DNA from 4 places in the Ruminococcus sp. J1101004sp1_RTP21198st1_B9_RTP21198_201120 genome. Region 1 is predicted to be linked to each of the others. Evidence: riboswitches for the same ligand, from Rfam matches in the RefSeq annotation. Region 1 holds a riboswitch; each other region holds the start of a gene.

Region 1 (3,200 bases):
AAGAATCATCCTGCTTTTTATTTGTGTTTTGGTAGGCTGAATTTCGGTAGGTTGATTCTTGATAAGTTGAATAATTTTTTGCCTTATCAGCTTTTTTCTTTTGATGTTTCTTCTTAGGCTTACTATGTAAACTGAAATCCCCGCCGTATTTTTCTTCTTTTTCTTTGTAGGACTCTCGGTACCAGTCACGATCATACATACCCATAGGCTTCATACCTCCAATAGTATTATAAATCCAGTATAAGACTATTTCAGTCAGAATACAACAAAAAGCTACCGGATCACATCATACCCGATAGCTTTAATCTTTGAAAAATTCCTCATATTCAACATCAAACAGTAATCGCAGCGCTTTCAGGTCACTGGCTTTTATGTTCCTGCGCCCCACTTCAATATTAGCAAGAGTGCTTCGGGAGATACGACTTCCCATAAGCTGTAGTTTTGCAACAACTTCTTCTTGTGTCATACCTTTATTCATGCGTACTGTCTGGATATTATGTCCAAGTGGAAGATCAGTTAAGATATATTGCATAGTAGCACTCCTGCGTCAAATAATACGACGAATTGTCACCTATTAGAAACATTTGTATTGATTATATCCAGATTTAGTGCTATTATTGTGACCAGATAGAAACAATATATTAAAAATGAAAAAGATTTTTGGAAGGAGAGTTTAGTATGGCGGGGAATAATAATAACGGATTAAGTTTCTGGGGCGTTGTTGGAGCTGTACTTTTAGCATTGATTATTTTTTCAATTGATGGTTAATGAAGAAAAATTTGAGAATCATGTTAATGACATTAGTTGCAGTATTAGTAAATAAACATCTAAAAAATTATATTTCAATACCGTGGCTTAAATGGTTTATGACATGTTATTTTAATGATTTAGTAGGTGGAATTACTTTTATAGCATATTGCAACAGTGTTTTTTATTACTATAAGGGTATGATATATAGATTATGGCAAATAGAGTTACTTTTATTTTTATGTGGCGTATTCTGGGAATATATTACACCTTTATTTAGAACGGATACTGTGTCTGATCCGTATGACATAGTGGCTTATATGTGTGGTGGTTTTATTTATTGGATAATAATGTTTGGCTATAAAACAAGCACTAATTGAATACAGGGCATAGCCGGAGAAATCCGGTGGCGCAAAACTACAGGGTCTAAGCATATGTATGACAGCCAGTTGCAATTTTTACATGATAGGAGAGCATTGCTTTTCCGTGGCGAGCGAGTCAGGAGAGGAATGCTTTTTATATTTTGAGGGAAAGAAGGCAGTCTAATGAAAAGAAAAATTGTTACATTATTGTTTGTATGCTGCTTAGGTATAAGTGTAGCAGCTTGTGGAAATGAAACCACAGATACTAAAGAGTATGGTGAAGCATCTGACAATGAATTAACAATTGATGAAGATGATTCGGAGGATGAGGATTACGCAGAAACTTTAGGCAATTCTTCAAGTGTAAGTAGCTCTACTTCAAGCACAAGCAGATATAAAAGTTATTCGAGCAGTAGCTCAAATAGTACAAACAATAATTCATCGGAAGAAACTCATGGATATGATCCAAGTGATCCATATTATTCGGCTCATGATACAGATGGTGACGGACAACTAACAGATGAAGAATGGTCAGCTGCTATGGGTGATTTTATTGATGATTTGGCAGAACAAATGGGAGTAGAGTAAGAAATAAAACAACAAACATGTAAAGAGAGGAAATACATTATGGCACTTATAAAATGTCCTGAATGTGGGAAAGAAATATCGGATAAAGCAGGAGCTTGTCCTCATTGTGGTTGTCCAATCGGAAATGCGACACAACCAATACAGAATAATGACGGAAAGAGTAATAAAGGAAGCAAGAAAATCCTTATTGGCGTAGTAGCAGTAGTTGCCATTGCTGGAACTGGTTATTATTTTGGCATTGCAAAACCACAGCAGCATTTAGCAGAGCAGAAAGCTGTATATGAAGAAGCACAGGATCTTATTGATGAGGGAAAGTATGATAAAGCAATTGAGAAACTGAACTCTATTATAGATTATGACGGCGCACAAGATGCTATAAATGAAGCAGAGACAGGCAAAGAAAAAGCAACTTATGAAGAAGCGGAGAATTTGTTAGAACAGGGTAAATATGATGATGGAATCGAATTACTGAATACTATTCCTGATTATCCAGATTCAGCAGAAACGATTGAGCAGGCAAAATACGAATCTTACGCTTATTCTGCTGTTAAGGCAGTTAAATGAATTTTAAAAAATCCAGATTCTTTAAGTGTTTATGATGTGAAGTTTTATGATGGACTTAATGAAGATGATGATAACAGTGAAAGTGAAGACACAGAAACAGAATCTTCTGATGGTGAGAGCAAGGATCAAAGTTCAGATTCTCCAAAATATCCTACTGTTGTAATGCACTGTGGAGCACAAAATGGATTTGGTGGAAATACAGAAGATTATGCTTTCTGCGTTTATAGTGAAGACGATGGAGAATATATATTAGGTGGTATTACAACTGAGCTGGATCTTGAAGATTTAGATGAAGATGATGATATGTATTTTTACTATGCAGTTACTACAAGGATGATAAATGAATATTACGATAATGGTATAGAAATTGGTTCAATAAATGCTGAGAGATTTAATGCTGTTTTAAAGAATGCGGCATATGGATCAGTAAAGATCATCCAGTAAAATGTATATGATTACCCATGGGAATGTGGGCGAAAATATAAATTCACATGAAGCGTTCAAGGAGGAAAAACGCATGGAAAAGAAGCAAGGATTTCTGAAGAAGTTTTTGGCGGTAATGATCGCAGTGTTCTCACTGACATTGTTATCACCAGAAGTAGCAACACAGTTAGGAACAATGCAAACGGTACAGGCTGCAGTAAAAATTAATTCTAAAAAAATTACTTTGACAAAAGGCCAGAAAAAGACTTTAAAATTAAAAGGGACAAAGAAAAAAGCAAAATGGAGTAGTAGTAAAAAGTCTGTAGCAACAGTATCTTCTAAAGGTGTGGTTTTTGGTAAGAAAAAAGGTACAACAGTGATTACTGCAAAGGTCGGTAGTAAAAAATACACTTGCAAAGTTACTGTTGAAACACCAAAGCTTAATAAAAAATCTGTTACTCTGAGTGTTGGAAAGTCAAGTACATTAAAAGTTACAGGTACTAAACAGAAAGTTAA
Region 2 (3,200 bases), on a different contig from region 1:
TCATTTTCTGCAGTCTGTTCTTTCCTGTCCTCTTCCAGCATACGTTCAATTAATTCAGGCTTTCTCATAGTAGAAATGCCCTTCAGCCCTCTGGCTTTTGCCAAGTCTTTCAGCGTAGCCAGGGATAATGATTCATACTTTTCTTTCATCAATCATCTACCTCTTCGACTAATACAATTCTAAAACACATTTCAATTTTGATTTAACGGGATACAAATGTCTGATTAGACAGAAGCTATATACTGAATTATAAAAACATCCTTCAAAAAACTTATTAAAGTTGATTCTAACACATTTCAGGCGCCGTGTCTACATCCATTCCAAATATATATTACTGTTCACTTAGGACCAGTGACCCCAATATATCTATCCCTGCCTGCAAGAAAGTGATAACCTTTGTTTTGTATTATACACACCTAAGGTTTTTCATTGCAAGAATTTTTTGTCGACACATATCCAGACTCTTCGACATAGTTACTGTTCACTCCGTGACCAGTAACACGCTTCGCGATACACAGAAAGACGAACCTTCTTGTGACAAGCACAAGAAGTAGCGTTTGCTGCGCAAACTTAATTCTCGGGTTTTCTGTGAACTTTGTTCACAAAAAACACCTCGCGGAATGTTACCAGTGAACAGCAACTCGACATATATAAGATTAAGGTTCTCCCGGTGACAAAAAGGTAAGTACCATCTGTCACTTACCTTTTTATAAAACACTATTTTCCCGCGCCTGTGGTATCCACAGTAAAACACCCGGAGATATTTCTCCGGGTGCCGGTCATCTTTAAAATCATTAGTTCCAGAACGCTCCATAAATCTTCTGAATCTTAGCGATCTGTGCATCTGTAATCTGATTCAATGCATTCTGAACAGCTGCATAAGTCTGTGGTCTGGTGCTCTTCAAGGAAGCATTGTTCAAGATGTAATCCTTAACAGATTCTGCAAAATATTCGGAAGCATTCTGTGTTACATAGGCTTTATTAAAGGCTGTAACATTTGCCTTCTCAGCTGCAAAAATGCTCTGGAAGCTTGCTGTCTTATCTACATTTCCTGCGATGAATGCGAGGAAATGACCCAGCTCATGATAAACAGAATCATCAATCTGCTTCATTGTAATAGATCTTGATCTTGCATCAAAATATCCGGAATAGTTAACAGATGGATCAACAACAAGCTTAAAGCCCAGCTGCTGATATGCTGCAATTACACGATTGTCCATCTTACCTGCAACACTTGCTACATTTGCTACATTTGCTTCGTATTTGCTCTGGTTCTGTGAAGAGCTTGCTGCTGCAGTTGCCTGGGCAGCGGAAGTACCAGAAGAAGTAGTGCTTACAGCGGTCTCATTGGCAATTGATACCTGCTGTGTAGTTGTTGTCTGAACAGTTGTTGTGATCTTGGATGTAACAACTTTCTTTTTGGATTTCTTGGTGTATTTCGCTGTTGCTTTGGTAACAACGGTTGTCTTGGTATCTACTGTTGTATTACCGGATTTATTTGTTTTATTGGTTACTTTTGTTTTGGTTTTCAGTTTCTTGGTGTAGCTCTTCTTGGAAGCCTTTTTTAATTTAACAGTCTTCCTGGTTGTCTTGGTACTGGAAGTAGTCTTCACAGTAGTCTTCGGCTGAGAAGCCAGTGGAGTTTCATCTTCTATGATGGAAGTCTCCATGATCGGATCTGTATAACTGGGGAATTCAGGTGTTTCTCCTGCTCCTGAGAATAATGAAACGCCGCCGATCACTGCTGCCAATGCTATGGCAGCACAACTGGAAACAACTTTTTTATTTGCGAGCCACTCTGTTAATTTCTTTCCTTTCATAAATAACACACCTTTCTTGAACCATAATGTAACTGACTTGCCGCTATCTGGAAACTATCAGTCCCATCAGTTTGTGGAAATAAAAAACCGTTTATCAGATTAAATAAACGGTCGCCACAAATAGAAGAACCACGTCTCCTGTCATATTACATTACCTAATCAATATCAATGCGGCAACCGGCTGTCATAGTCCTGAGACCTTAGACCCTTGGCTTTGCGTCCCTGTCTTTCAACAGGTTTGCCTTTTATTCATTTCTTATAATAAAGCAAACTGTCACTTTTGTCAACGGAATTCCCTTGTTAAAACTTACAAAAATCCGTCTAAAAAGTACGAAAACAAAAAAATCTGTAAAAATATCTGAGCGGATCGTAGCGCATGATAATCCTTCTCAAATATTTTCACAGATTCCTTTTCGATGGCCGGATGGCAACAGCTACACCTTACAGCTTGCGCGTAGACTCCCGCTCTATAAGAGTTCCGCCCAGTATTTGCCGTTTCACTACCTTTTTCCGGTCGATCATATCAAACAGGGTACGGACGCTCTGCTGGGCAGTTTCCACTCTTGGATATTTCAATGTGGTAATGGATGGATGATAATATTCCGCAATATCCTGACCATCTGCTCCTGCCACACAATAATCCTCCGGTACTCTTTTGCCGCTGTCAATAATTGCTCTGCAGGCGCCTACCGCCAGAGTATCTGAAATTGCATAAATACAGGAAAAATCCACCCCCGATTTCAAAAGCTCACAGGTACAGTTATAACCATTCTCAATCGTATAGATTCTTTTACCTGGTTTTAAACGAATTATAAGCTTCTCATCGTACTCCAGTCCATTTTTCTCCAGTGCTCTTTTATAGCCATTGAGATGGCATCTTCCAAGACCTTCATCTCTGGAAGTAATAAAGGCGATCCTTTTATGACCGCAGCTGCACAGATAATCAATCATGTTCTGACTCTCAATCTCTGTATCTGTCGTCACAAGGGCACTTTTAGGATAAGCTCCTGTATCCTCCGGAACTGTTTTTCCAGAACTGCTGATCACATACGGAACTCCCAGCATTCTCAACCTTGACTCGTCATAATCATACATACCGCCAAGGAATATGATTCCTTTGACTTTTTTCTCTTTTTCCAGCTGAAGGGCAAGCTCAACTTCATCTTCATCATTTGCTACATTCTGCAATACCAGGCAGTATTTCCTGTCACGGACTTCCCTCTCCAATACATGCAGCATAACACCCCAAAATGGGTTGCTGATTTCTCTTACTATAACTGCGATCGTATTGGAATCAGTTCTTTTCAGATTTCTGGCACTATTATTCGGTACATAATTGTACTCTCTGATCGTATCCAGAATCTTCTGTTTCGTTTCCGG
Region 3 (3,200 bases), on a different contig from region 1:
TTCTTTATATAAATCCTGAATCTGTTTTCCTGTTAATCTGACCGTCTGGATTGTCTGTGACCAGCCTGTCGGAAGAATGGTACAGATGTCATAGTCTGTAATATTCTTTGCATACAGTTTTCCGCTCACGCCACCATTGTTCTGGTTAGTGCCATTTCCACTGATCCATGTTCCAAGGGATATAAGAGCAATGTCACTTCCGGTCGCCTCGGCAAAGCATCTGCCCACCAGCTTTGCACAGCTTTCCTGTGAGATTTCCTCTGTAGCTGTTGTGAACACTTCCGGCTGATTATTTACCACGCTGTCCTGATCCTCATCCAGCTGATCTGCTACATCCTTTATTGATGCCTTATCCTGCATGAATTCCAGCATTTTGGTTCCGGTAGTTACAATCGTATTTTCCCATCCAGAATAAATAAACGGTGTCGTATTCCCTGCATTGATAAAATCCGAAATATCTGCATAGTAGGTATCATCCGCCTTTGCATCTTTAAAAGGAAGTAGTCCTGCTTTTAATGTGCTCTCCGGATACAGGGCACTGGTTCCTTCTACCGTAGACAGCACCTTCATGACTTTTAATGCATCTTCAAGTTTCTCCGGATTATTTTCCAACTTTTTATTCAATCCGTAAAAACGGTTTACATTTAAAATAAATACATTCTGGCTTCCATCTTCAGACAGGTATGGCATCAGACCAAATTTGTCCGTTGTATCTTCTGAGTCCATAATGCCATTCTGTGGTCCCAATAGAAACAGTGCGTTTCCCTTTATAAAAGCTTCTCTTGTTTTACTATCATCTATCGGATCACTGTTGCTGCTGTCAAACATACCGATGTCTTTCCATTTTTGGATATATTCCATGCTGTCCATCATGCCTTCCGTGTCACTGACATTTGCCTTTCCTGACAGGTAATCTTTCTGCCACTGCTTTCCAGACAAGGTACCAAGGAATCCCGCATCCGCAATATTACATATATACTGGAAGGCAGAACCCGGATACTGAATCTGTGCCATACATAACGTAACTCCTGCTTCTTTTGCTTTGCCTGCAAGTTCTTCAAGCTCTGTAAAAGATGTTGGCAGCTTCCAGCCATGTTGCTCAAGCAGTGTTTTATTATAAGTGATTCCATAACAGTTGTACAAAGATGGAAGCATATAAAGTGCACCCTCATCGGATACCTCTTTCAGACGTGATTCCACATAATTATCTGTAAAATCGTATCCGGAGAGATCAATCATCTTATCACTGACATCCACCACATCTGGCTTATAAAAAGTCTGTGTGCAGATATCCGGAAGATCATCTGCCTCTAACATATTCTGTAGATAGGTTGTTGTATTTGACCCGCTATACGTGATTACTTCGAGATTAACCTCTGGATATGTTTTATGCACCTCTTCTATAAAGCTGTCCACCTCCAGATAAGGAGCCATAAAAGTAATTGCTTCGTGTTTCTTTGATGTTTCATCTGTTTTCCCACACCCTATAAGTCCTGTTGCTGCCACACATGCCAAAATAAGACATACACTTTGTACTTTTTTGATTTTCATATTTTTCTCTCTCAAATAAAATTATTATTGTTACATCTATGAAGTAACACCGTAAAAAAACACTGTCTCACAGACAGTGCACATCAGTTCATGCAACTGGCTGCCATTTTACAGGCCCTGTAGCTTTGCGTCACAGACTTTCGTCTGTTTTGACGATTTTCTTATTATAGCTTTTAAAATTCTGCAAAAAACCTATTTTATTATACTCCATCGCTCCACTTTACACAAGAAAAACCTCACCGCTTTAACACTTAAAAATAAAAAAAGAACAGCCGATACATATACTCGAACTGTTCTCCTTCTTCCGAAGTCCACGCAGCATTGACATTACTGTTTCCAGACATGATCTGCTGAATTTATAAGGCATCCCAGATTCCTTTATTTTCAAAATTAAATGCCGCATTTCGTGCATCCTCTACAATTTCCTTGTCATAACCTAACATATCCAAAAGCTGAATCGCATTTCGGGATGTGGCTCTTCCATTTTTCAGGACATAGGAAAATACCACCTCTTTTTCCTGTACGTCTTCCTCAAAATGATAGTTTTCATACTGGGAATCCAAAATGTACGACAGTTCTATGTCATGAGTAGCTGCAAAAGGCAGCACCCATTTTTGCCGAAGTGCATTTAAAATTCTGGATGAAGCAGCAATCCTCTCAACCGTATTTGTACCTCGAAGCACTTCATCAATAATACATAAAAGTGGCTCCCTTTTCTTACTTTCTTCCAATATTCGTTTCAGCGACTTGATTTCTACAATAAAATAGCTCTCTCCACTCTCTATATCATCCCGCAATGCCATAGATGTCATAACTTTCAAAAACGGTGCCTGGTAGGATGAACAAGTACAGGTAACAAGCGTCTGGGCAAGAATACTGTTCATTGCAACATTTTTTAGGAATGTAGATTTTCCGGATGCGTTAGAACCGGTTACCAAAGTTCCTCCGGCTACTTGAAAGCTATTGGCAACTGCCTCCTGAAGCAGTGGGTGATACAGATCTTCTACAGCCATTTCAATCTGCGTGACACCACTTTCCCAGCTTTTAAACTCAGGTTTGCACCAAAGCGTAAGAAGTTCCCGAAAAGACGCAATGGAAATACACGCGTCCAGTTCTCCAATATTATCAATAAGCTTCAAAATAGAGTCCGTTTTGTCCTGAATTTTTTTCAAAAGACCGTTATAAACCAGAATGTCTATATGAGTCAGCATTCTGATATAGTCCATAAGAATCTGTGCCGGATCTCCTCCATCTGTATTTTTACTGGTCAAAAAAATTGCTTTCCGGTTAAGACCCTTAAACACCGCTCTGGCTTCTGCAATAGCAGACATCTGCATTCTTGTTTCTGACCATTGCACATTCTTTATTTTTTCTGCAACAGATAACATTCGAAGCAAGTGTGCATAACAATCCAGGTAAGCTTCGATTAATTTTCGGTCATTGCCTGCATAATAAATTGTAATATTTGTTATCATTAAGACCATGAAGCAAAAAAAGCCAACTACTGGCTTCACAGGTAAAAGCACTGCAACATTCAACACCAGCAGTATCAACATAAACCAATGGATTCCTGTTTTTACCTCAGGAGAACTTTTAAGAGCCAATACCGTATCCGACAAAGAACCTAATCTCGTTTTTCCAATCTGCGA
Region 4 (3,200 bases), on a different contig from region 1:
AATGAACCAGGCACTTTCTGAGGCAGTCCGTGCGGCGGAGACAGCAAACAGGGCCAAGAGTACCTTCCTTTCCAACATGTCTCACGATATCCGGACACCAATGAATGCGATCATCGGCTTTACCACACTGGCTGTAAGCAATATTGATGATAAAAACAAGGTTCGGGATTATCTGGGAAAGATCCTTTCCTCCAGTAACCATCTGCTTTCCCTGATCAATGATATCCTGGATATGAGCCGGATTGAGAGCGGAAAGATCCATCTGGAAGAAACGGAGGTCAGTCTGTCGGATGTGCTTCATGATCTGAAGACGATCATCAGCGGGCAGATCCATGCGAAACAGCTGGAGCTTTATATGGATGCCATGGATGTGACAAATGAGGATGTCTATTGTGATAAGACACGACTGAATCAGGTGCTGCTGAATCTTTTGTCCAATGCGATCAAGTTTACTCCTGCTGGCGGAACCGTTTCTGTCCGGCTGAAACAGTATCCGGGTCTCCAAAGAGGCAGTGAACTGTACGAGATCCGGGTGAAGGATAACGGAATCGGTATGAGTCAGGAATTTGTACAGAAGATCTTTTCTCCTTTTGAGAGGGAGCGGACTTCCACTGTAAGCAGGACTCAGGGTACAGGACTTGGTATGGCCATCACCAAGAATATTGTGGATATGATGGGCGGCACCATTGAGGTCCGGACAGAGCAGGGGAAAGGTACCGAATTTATCGTCCGACTGCCATTCCGGACTCAGCCTGAGCACCAACGTATAGAGAAGATCATAGAGCTGGAAGGTCTTAAGGCTCTGGTTGTAGATGACGATTTTAATACCTGTGACAGCGTGACAAAAATACTTGTGAGGGTTGGAATGCGTTCGGAATGGACACTTTCCGGTAAGGAGGCTGTTCTGCGTGCACGACAGTCTATGGAGCTTGGGGATGCCTTCCATGCTTATATCATCGACTGGCGACTGCCGGATATGAATGGTATTGAGGTCACCAGACAGATCCGCAGTCTTGGTGACGATACACCGATCATTATTCTGACTGCTTATGACTGGTCAGACATCGAAGTGGAAGCCAGGGCTGCAGGAGTAACTGCATTCTGTGCGAAACCTCTGTTTATGTCCGATATCAGAGATACCCTGATGACTGCCATTGGCCAGAATCAGGCTGAGCAGGAGAAGCCTGTTCTTCCGGCGGCATGCTCAGATTTCAGAGGCAGATGTATACTGCTTGTGGAAGACAATGAGCTGAACAGTGAAATTGCGGTGGAGATCCTTAATGAATATGGCTTCCTGGTGGATACTGCAGAAAATGGGGCAGAGGCAGTAGAGAAGGTCAAGAGGTCGAAACCGGGCGGTTATGATTTGGTGCTGATGGATGTGCAGATGCCGGTAATGAACGGATATGAGGCCACGAAGCAGATCCGTGCCCTTAGGGATCCGGCACTGGCAGGAATCACCATCCTTGCCATGACGGCCAATGCTTTTGACGAGGACAGAAAGAAAGCGTTGGAATGCGGTATGAATGGATTCTTATCCAAGCCAATCGTTATAGAGGAATTGATCAGTACATTACAAAATAATCTGACAGATTAGTAATAAAAACCTGCTAAGAAGTTCGGTTAACAACTTTTTAGCAGGTTTTCAAATTATTTTTAAGCGTTAAAGCGGTGAGGTTTTTCTTGTGTAAAGTGGAGCAAGGGAGTATAATAAAATCAGTTTTTTTGTATAATTTTAAATGCTCTAATATGGAAATCGGCAAAACAGATGAAAGTCTGCGACGCAAAGCTACAGGGCCTGTAAAATGGCAGCCAGTTGCATGAAATGAGATGCGCTGCCTGTTTGGCAGCGTTTTTATCACCCGGGGCATTGCAGAGATGATGGAAATTACACAGCAGCAGTACACAGCAACAGGGATGAATGCACATATTGCAAAACCGATTGATATAAAAACAATACTTGCTGTTTTTGACCTGGTGTTTGGAACATCATAAAACACAAACGGATGAAGGAAATAAAAAATATGGATAAAAGTAGAAAAAAATCAGCCGTACTATTTGCATGTATATTTGTGGTCCTGGGAATGTGGATGATGTTATCGGTACACTGCCAGGCTGCTGAAACGAATAATGATGAAAAACAGCCACAGACCATCCGTGTCGGCTCATTTGAGGATACCTTTAATTATGTCGATAAAAACGGTGTCAGACGAGGTTATGGCTACGAGCTCATGCAGGCTCTGGCAGGTTATACCGGATGGAAATTTGAGCATGTGAAATGTGACTGGTCCAACTGTTTTGATAAGCTTGAAAATGGTGAGATTGATATCATGGGCGATATTTCTTACACCGATGAACGTGCACAGAAGATGCTTTTCCCGGATGAACCCATGGGTGAGGAAAAATATATCCTTTATGCTGATTTATCGGATACGGATATTGGGACGTCTGATTTCAAATCTATGGACGGTAAACGTGTAGGTGTGCTCATGGGTACTGAGCCTGAAATCATGCTGACAGAATGGGAAAATAAGAATGGCATACATACAGAACATGTAAATGTGAATAATAATGATGATGTCGAAAAGAAATTAGCGAATCATGAAATCGATTGTTTTGTATCTCTGGAGGAATCCATCTGGTCTGAACAGGGAATATCATCCGTTACCACGATTGGTAAATCCGGCATATATTTTGTAATAAATAAAGAGCGCAGCGATATCAAGACAGAGTTGGACTGGGCTATGCGTCAGCTGGATCAGGATAGTCCTTTTTTCAAGGCGGATCTGTATAAAAAGTATTTTACGCTTGATTATTGTCAAAGTCTTACAGGCGGAGAAAAGTCCTGGTTGGAAGAACATGATGGTATCCGGATCGGATTTCTGAGTAATGATGCGGCAGTATTTTCTCTGGACGAAGAGACTGGAAAACTTACCGGTATGCTGGCAGAATATTTCTCTTATGCCAAAGACTGTCTGGGAAATCAGACACTGGAATTTAATATACAGGAATATGATGATTATGATGAAATGCTTCAGGCTTTACAAGAACGAGAGATTGACATGATTTTTTATGCTGGCAGGAATCCATATTTTGCAGAAAAAAACGGATATACACTTACAAACACAGCCTGGACCTACAGCCTGATGGCGGTAACAGATGAGGAAAAATTTGATGAGAATAAGGTGTATACTGTAGCT

The links. A riboswitch is a leader RNA that binds a small molecule or an ion and turns the genes downstream of it on or off. The one in region 1 is predicted to bind cyclic di-GMP.
Region 2: another riboswitch for cyclic di-GMP. It lies ahead of AB5618_RS11115 (hypothetical protein); the one in region 1 lies ahead of AB5618_RS13135 (hypothetical protein).
Region 3: another riboswitch for cyclic di-GMP. It lies ahead of AB5618_RS00915 (extracellular solute-binding protein); the one in region 1 lies ahead of AB5618_RS13135 (hypothetical protein).
Region 4: another riboswitch for cyclic di-GMP. It lies ahead of AB5618_RS00945 (transporter substrate-binding domain-containing protein); the one in region 1 lies ahead of AB5618_RS13135 (hypothetical protein).

What each region holds. Positions count from the first base shown of each region.
Region 1 is NZ_JBCOMI010000018.1:12,872-16,071, reverse strand. It holds gene AB5618_RS13145 (hypothetical protein) at 1-205, opposite strand, end outside; gene AB5618_RS13140 (helix-turn-helix transcriptional regulator) at 302-532, opposite strand; cyclic di-GMP riboswitch class I at 1,124-1,204, shown strand; gene AB5618_RS13135 (hypothetical protein) at 1,293-1,697, shown strand; gene AB5618_RS13130 (zinc-ribbon domain-containing protein) at 1,737-2,261, shown strand; gene AB5618_RS13125 (hypothetical protein) at 2,298-2,705, shown strand; gene AB5618_RS13120 (Ig-like domain-containing protein) at 2,779-3,200, shown strand, end outside.
Region 2 is NZ_JBCOMI010000014.1:42,138-45,337, forward strand. It holds gene rho (transcription termination factor Rho) at 1-149, opposite strand, end outside; gene AB5618_RS11115 (hypothetical protein) at 795-1,820, opposite strand; cyclic di-GMP riboswitch class I at 1,990-2,073, opposite strand; gene AB5618_RS11120 (LacI family DNA-binding transcriptional regulator) at 2,262-3,200, opposite strand, start outside.
Region 3 is NZ_JBCOMI010000001.1:205,361-208,560, reverse strand. It holds gene AB5618_RS00915 (extracellular solute-binding protein) at 1-1,551, opposite strand, end outside; cyclic di-GMP riboswitch class I at 1,640-1,715, opposite strand; gene AB5618_RS00910 (DNA mismatch repair protein MutS) at 1,908-3,200, opposite strand, start outside.
Region 4 is NZ_JBCOMI010000001.1:217,313-220,512, forward strand. It holds gene AB5618_RS00940 (response regulator) at 1-1,597, shown strand, start outside; cyclic di-GMP riboswitch class I at 1,749-1,824, shown strand; gene AB5618_RS00945 (transporter substrate-binding domain-containing protein) at 2,025-3,200, shown strand, end outside.